Streptomyces clavuligerus: one gene and its partner. The protein of the gene in region 1 interacts with the protein of each later gene in a pairwise test. Links are inferred from orthologs where the notes say so. Each region holds a gene or a part of one and is shown in the gene's direction. Other genes may lie near its edges. The genes, in order: pcrA and lpdA.

Evidence for each region.
Region 2: the proteins of pcrA (region 1) and lpdA interact in binary tests that used the Escherichia coli proteins (3 or more experiments, as listed by UniProt). The link is inferred for Streptomyces clavuligerus from one-to-one orthologs.

Annotation. Positions count from the first base shown.
Region 1 is NZ_CP027858.1:2,430,930-2,434,319, reverse strand. The notes cover bases 306-3,385. They hold pcrA (DNA helicase PcrA), read left to right. Parts: upstream 306-646; coding sequence 647-3,124; downstream 3,125-3,385. Other genes in these bases: CRV15_RS09855 (M23 family metallopeptidase), read right to left, coding at 3,189-3,385; CRV15_RS09865 (hypothetical protein), read left to right, coding at 306-498. Also shown: CRV15_RS09870 (DUF397 domain-containing protein), read left to right, coding at 1-36; more of CRV15_RS09865, read left to right, coding at 145-305; more of CRV15_RS09855, read right to left, coding at 3,386-3,390. UniProt on the Escherichia coli protein: A helicase with DNA-dependent ATPase activity. Unwinds DNA duplexes with 3'-5' polarity. Translocates on single-stranded DNA with 3'-5' polarity. Initiates unwinding more efficiently from a nicked substrate than double-stranded DNA.
Region 2 is NZ_CP027858.1:5,066,413-5,069,661, reverse strand. Bases 136-3,074 are described here. They hold lpdA (dihydrolipoyl dehydrogenase), read left to right. Parts: upstream 136-880; coding sequence 881-2,269; downstream 2,270-3,074. Other genes in these bases: sucB (2-oxoglutarate dehydrogenase, E2 component, dihydrolipoamide succinyltransferase), read left to right, coding at 2,362-3,074; CRV15_RS21345 (leucyl aminopeptidase), read left to right, coding at 136-484. Outside these bases: more of CRV15_RS21345, read left to right, coding at 1-135; more of sucB, read left to right, coding at 3,075-3,249. UniProt on the Escherichia coli protein: Lipoamide dehydrogenase is a component of the glycine cleavage system as well as of the alpha-ketoacid dehydrogenase complexes.

The DNA of each region.
Region 1 (3,390 bases):
CGCTTCGTCGTCTATGCGGCCCGTCAGGCGGATTGAGTTCTTTCGGATGCACCCCGGGGCAGCGGCCGGGGGGAGGGTGTGCCCGGTGCGGTGAGGCCGACCTGACCTGAGGGCGGCGAGCGGGCGAGAGTTAGGCTCCGCCCCATGGACGTACTCATCAATGTCTTCGTCGCCCTGCACATCATCGGCATCGCGTCCCTGCTGGGCGGGTTCCTCACCCAGATGAAGGCGATGGGCGCCGGGACCGCGCGCTTCACCCCGGCCATGCTGCACGGCGCGCTGACGATGCTGATCACCGGTGTCGCCCTGGTCGGCCTCAACCAGGCGGACGACCAGACCGTGAACAACATCAAGATCGGCATCAAGCTGGCGGTGCTGGTCGTCGTCCTCGGCCTCGTCTACGTCAAGCGGGACGAGGAGCGGGTGGAGAAGGGGCTCTTCGGCGCGGTCGGCGCGCTGACGACCGCGAACATCTTCATCGCGACCGTTTGGACCTGAGCGGTCACGATCACCCGGAGCCCGGAGCCCGGAGCCCGGAGCCCGGAGCCCGGAGCCCGGAGCCCGGGGCGGTTCGCCGTTGCGGTGCCGGGCGCATTCCGTAAGGGGGCGGCGCGTTGTCAGTGGCTGCGCCTAGACTCGGAGAGCGATGAGCAGCCTCTTTGACGATCACTTCCTGGCGAGCCTCCAGTCCACCCCGGAGGACCCCCCGCCGCCCGAGGACCACGAGGACTCGGAGGCACACGCCCCTGAGGAGATCCCGGACGATCTCTTCCAGGGCGCCTTCGACATGCCCCCGGCCAGAGACGCGTACCACCGTGACGGCGCCCCGCGCACGGTGATCGACCCCGCGTCCCTCCTCGAAGGGCTCAACGAACAGCAGCGCGCGGCCGTGGTCCACGCCGGTTCCCCGCTGCTCATCGTCGCCGGAGCGGGCTCGGGCAAGACCCGGGTCCTGACCCATCGGATCGCCCATCTGCTGGCGACCCGCGGTGTCCACCCCGGCCAGATCCTGGCGATCACCTTCACCAACAAGGCCGCCGGTGAGATGAAGGAGCGCGTGGAGCAGCTCGTCGGCCCGCGCGCCCAGGCGATGTGGGTGTTGACGTTCCACAGCGCCTGTGTGCGGATTCTGCGCCGCGAGTCCAAGAAGCTGGGCTTCACCTCGTCGTTCTCGATCTACGACGCCGCCGACTCCAAGCGGCTGATGGCGCTGGTCTGCCGCGATCTCGATCTGGACCCGAAGAAGTTCCCGCCGAAGTCGTTCAGCGCGAAGATCTCGAACCTGAAGAACGAGCTGATCGACGAGGAGAGCTTCGCCGACAGCGCCGCGGACGGGTTCGAGAAGACGCTCGCCCAGGCGTACCGGATGTACCAGGCGCGGCTGCGCGAGGCCAACGCCCTGGACTTCGACGACATCATCATGACGACCGTCCATATGCTCCAGGCGTTCCCGGATGTCGCCGAGCACTACCGGCGGCGTTTCCGTCATGTCCTCGTCGACGAGTACCAGGACACCAACCACGCCCAGTACACCCTCGTGCGCGAGCTGGTCGGACCGGGGTACGAGGATCTGCCGCCCGCCGAGCTGTGTGTCGTCGGTGACGCCGACCAGTCGATCTATGCCTTCCGGGGCGCGACGATCCGCAACATCCTCCAGTTCGAGGAGGACTACCCGGAGGCGACGACCGTCATGCTGGAGCAGAACTACCGCTCCAGCCAGACGATCCTCTCCGCCGCCAACGCCGTCATCGAGCGCAACGAGAGCCGCCGTCCCAAGAATCTGTGGACCAACGCGGGCGACGGCGCGCAGATCATCGGCTATGTCGCCGACACCGAGCACGACGAGGCGCAGTTCGTCGCGGACGAGATCGACCGGCTGACGGACGCGAGCGAGGTGAAGGCGGGCGATGTCGCCGTCTTCTACCGCACCAACGCCCAGTCCCGGGTCTTCGAGGAGATCTTCATCCGGGTGGGCCTGCCGTACAAGGTCGTCGGCGGTGTGCGCTTCTACGAGCGCAGGGAGGTCCGGGACGTCCTCGCCTATCTGCGGGTCCTCGCCAACCCGGAGGACAGCGTTCCGCTGCGGCGGATTCTCAATGTCCCCAAGCGGGGCATCGGGGAGCGCGCGGAGGCGATGATCGACGCGCTCTCCCTGCGCGAGAAGATCACCTTCCCGCAGGCGCTGATCCGGGTGGACGAGGCGTACGGCATGGCCGCGCGCTCGGCCAACGCCGTCAAGCGCTTCAACGTGCTGATGGGGGAGTTGCGCACGATCGTCGACTCCGGTGCCGGTCCCGCCGTGGTGCTGGAGGCCGTGCTGGAGCGGACGGGCTATCTCGCGGAACTCCAGGCGTCGACGGACCCCCAGGACGAGACTCGTATCGAGAACCTTCAGGAGCTGGCGGCGGTCGCGCTGGAGTTCGAGCAGGCCCGCGCCGAGGGCGAGGGCGAGGGCGGCGCCGGGACGCTGGCGGAGTTCCTGGAGCAGGTCGCCCTCGTCGCCGACTCGGACCAGATCCCCGACGAGGACGAGGACGGCTCCGGTGTCATCACACTGATGACCCTGCACACGGCCAAGGGGCTGGAGTTCCCCGTGGTGTTCCTGAGCGGTATGGAGGACGGCGTCTTCCCGCATATGCGGGCCCTCTCCCAGAAGAAGGAACTGGAGGAGGAGCGGCGGCTGGCGTATGTGGGCATCACCCGGGCCCGCGAGCGGCTCTATCTGACCCGTTCGACCATGCGGAGCGCCTGGGGACAGCCCGCGTACAACCCTCCGTCGCGCTTCCTGGAGGAGATCCCCGTCCGCCATCTGGAGTGGCGGCGTACGGGACCGTCGGCCGCGCCCGCCGGGCCGGTGGCCGGATTCGGGTCCCGGTTGCCCTCGGCTCCGTCCTCCCGCTCCCGGGCGGGCGGCGCCGCGGGGTTCGCCACCGGACGGGGCGGCGCGGGCAAGCCCGTGATCTCCCTGTCGACCGGGGACCGGGTCACGCACGACCAGTTCGGTCTGGGCACCGTGGTGGAGGTCACCGGCGCCGGGACGGACGGCGCGGTGGCGACGGTCGACTTCGGGGACCCCAAGCCCAAGCGGCTGCTGCTGAAGTACGCGCCGGTGGAGAAGCTCTGAGACCGGCCCGACACGGAGTCGCCCGCCGATCGACGGAACGGCGGGCGACGGGTGGAACGGTTGGTTAGCGGGGGTCGAGGCCCTTGCTCTGGAGCCAGGCCAGCGGGTCGATCGTCGAGCCGCCGCCGGGGCGGACCTCGAAGTGGAGATGGGGTCCGGTGGAGTTGCCGGAGTTGCCCGCGTAGCCGATGACATCCCCGGCCTTCACCGCGCCGGACCGGATCTTGGCGCTGCTCAGATGGCAGTACCAGGTCTCGGTCCCGTCG
Region 2 (3,249 bases), 2.6 Mb from region 1 along the record:
GCTGAACACCGACGCCGAGGGCCGGCTGGTGCTCGCGGACGCGCTGTGGAAGGCGTCCGAGGAGAAGCCGGACGCCATGGTGGACGTCGCCACGCTGACCGGCGCGATGGTGCTGGCGCTCGGCAACCGCACCTTCGGTGTGATGGCCAACGACGACGCCTTCCGCACCGCGGTCCACGAGACCGCCGAGGAGGCCGGTGAGCAGTCCTGGCCGATGCCGCTCCCCGCCGAGCTGCGCAAGGGCATGGACTCCCAGGTCGCGGACATGGCCAACATGGGCGAGCGGATGGGCGGCGGCCTGGTCGCCGGTCTCTTCCTCCAGGAGTTCGTGGGCGAGGGCATCAGCTGGGCGCACCTGGACATCGCGGGCCCGGCCTTCCACGAGAGTGCCCCGTACGGGTACACCCCCAAGGGCGGCACCGGCTCCTCGGTGCGCACCCTGGTCCGTCTCGCGGAGCGGATCGCCGACGGCGAGCTGGGCTGACGCCCCGGCCGGGCGCGCGGGCACCCCGCGCGGGCGCCCGGCCACCCGTCCCCGCGGCCCGTACGGCACCCCCGTACGGGCCGCGGGCCGCTGCCCGTGCGATCGGCCGGATCCCCCGCGTTCGCTCTGGACGAACGGCGGGGCGCCCGGCCCCGGGAATCGACGGACGGCGCACCGCGTTGCTACTCACCGGTAGCCACAAGGGTGATCGATCAGACGCCCGCAGAGGCCCGCCCCGCGTCCCGTCTTTCCGCAACAAGTGCAAAGATGGGTCCTCGGCAGGACAGGGCCCCGACCTAAGGGCCGACGAGACATCGGCCGCACACCAGCCGAAGGGCCGGACTCCCCTGGGTGAGGGGACCCCGGCGACCGGCGCGCATGCATGGAGGACGTGACGTGGCGAACGACGCCAGCACCGTTTTCGACCTAGTGATCCTCGGCGGCGGTAGCGGCGGTTACGCTGCGGCGCTGCGCGGAGCCCAGCTCGGCCTGAGCGTCGCCCTGATCGAGAAGGACAAGCTCGGCGGCACCTGCCTGCACTACGGCTGCATCCCCACCAAGGCGCTGCTGCACGCGGGCGAGGTCGCCGACCAGTCCCGCGAGTCGGAGCAGTTCGGTGTCCGTACCGCGTTCGAGGGCATCGACATCGCCGCGGTGCACAAGTACAAGGACGACGTGATCGCGGGCCTCTACAAGGGCCTGACGGGGCTGATCGCCTCCCGCAAGATCACCGTCATCGAGGGCGCCGGCCGCCTCTCCTCGCCCACCTCGGTCGACGTCAACGGCCAGCGCGTCGAGGGCCGCCACATCCTGCTGGCGACCGGCTCCGTGCCGAAGTCGCTGCCCGGTCTGGAGATCGACGGCAACCGGATCATCTCCTCCGACCACGCGCTGAAGCTGGACCGTGTGCCGTCCTCCGCGATCGTGCTCGGCGGCGGCGTCATCGGTGTCGAGTTCGCGTCCGTGTGGAAGTCCTTCGGCGCCGAGGTCACCGTGGTCGAGGGCCTGAAGCACCTGGTCCCGGTCGAGGACGAGAACAGCTCCAAGCTGCTGGAGCGCGCCTTCCGCAAGCGCGGCATCAAGTTCAGCCTCGGCACCTTCTTCCAGAAGGCCGAGTACACGCAGGACGGCGTCCGTGTCACCCTCGCGGACGGCAAGACCTTCGAGGCCGAGGTGCTGCTGGTCGCCGTCGGCCGCGGCCCGGTCTCGGCCGGTCTCGGCTACGAGGAGCAGGGCGTCGCGATGGACCGCGGCTATGTCCTCGTCGACGAGTACATGCGGACCAGCGTCCCCACCATCTCCGCGGTCGGCGACCTGGTCCCGACCCTCCAGCTCGCGCACGTCGGCTTCGCCGAGGGCATCCTGGTGGCAGAGCGGCTCGCCGGTCTGAACACCGTCCCGGTGAACTACGACGGCGTGCCCCGGGTGACGTACTGCCACCCGGAGGTCGCCTCCGTGGGCATCACCGAGGCCAAGGCCAAGGAGATCTACGGCGCGGACAAGGTCGTCACCCTCAAGTACAACCTCGGGGGCAACGGGAAGAGCAGGATCCTGAAGACCCAGGGCGAGATCAAGCTCGTCCAGGTCAAGGACGGTGCCGTGGTCGGCGTCCACATGGTCGGTGACCGGATGGGCGAGCAGATCGGCGAGGCACAGCTCATCTACAACTGGGAGGCTCTGCCGGCCGAGGTCGCGCAGCTCATCCACGCGCACCCGACGCAGAACGAGGCGCTGGGCGAGGCGCACCTGGCCCTCGCGGGCAAGCCGCTGCACGCCCACGACTGAGCCCTCGGGCCGACGACCACTACCGCACCCCTCCCCGGGCTCGCGCTTCCGCCGGAGCCGGGGAGACCCCATCGTTAGGAGCAAGTGAAACCATGGCGGTTTCCGTAACCCTTCCGGCGCTCGGCGAGAGCGTCACCGAGGGCACTGTCACCCGCTGGCTGAAGGCCGAGGGCGAGCGCGTCGAGGCCGATGAGCCGTTGCTGGAGGTCTCGACCGACAAGGTCGACACCGAGATCCCCGCCCCGGCGTCCGGGATCCTCACCTCCATCAAGGTCGCCGAGGACGAGACGGTGGAGGTCGGCGCCGAGCTGGCCCTCATCGACGACGGCACCGGTGCCCCGGCCGCCGCCCCGGCGCCCGCAGCCGCCGCTGCCCCCGCCCCGGTCCAGGAGGCCCCCGTCGCCCCCGCGCCGGTGGCCGAGGCCCCGGCCGCGCCCGCGCCGGTCCAGGAGGCTCCGGCCCCCGCCCCGGCCGCCGGTGGCGCCACCGGCACCGACGTGGTCCTCCCCGCGCTCGGCGAGAGCGTCACCGAGGGCACCGTCACCCGCTGGCTGAAGTCGGTCGGCGAGAGCGTCGAGGCCGACGAGCCGCTGCTGGAGGTCTCGACCGACAAGGTCGACACCGAGATCCCCGCCCCCGCCTCGGGTGTGCTGCTGGAGATCGTGGTCGGCGAGGACGAGACCGCCGAGGTCGGCGCCAAGCTGGCCGTGATCGGTGCTCCGGGTGCGGCTCCGGCCGCCCCCGCCGCGCCTGCGGCCCCGGCCCCGGCCGCCGCTCCGGCGCCCGCCCCGGTCGCTGCCCCGGCTCCGGCTCCGGTCCAGGAGGCTCCGGCCCCCGCCCCGGTGCCCGCCCCGGCTCCGGCGCCCGCGCCGGTCGCTGCCCCGGCACCGGCTCCGGCAGCCGCCCCGGCCGCGCCCGCGCCCGCCGCCGCTCCGGTCTCCGGCAGCGATGTCTACGTCACCCCGCTGGTGCGCAAGCTG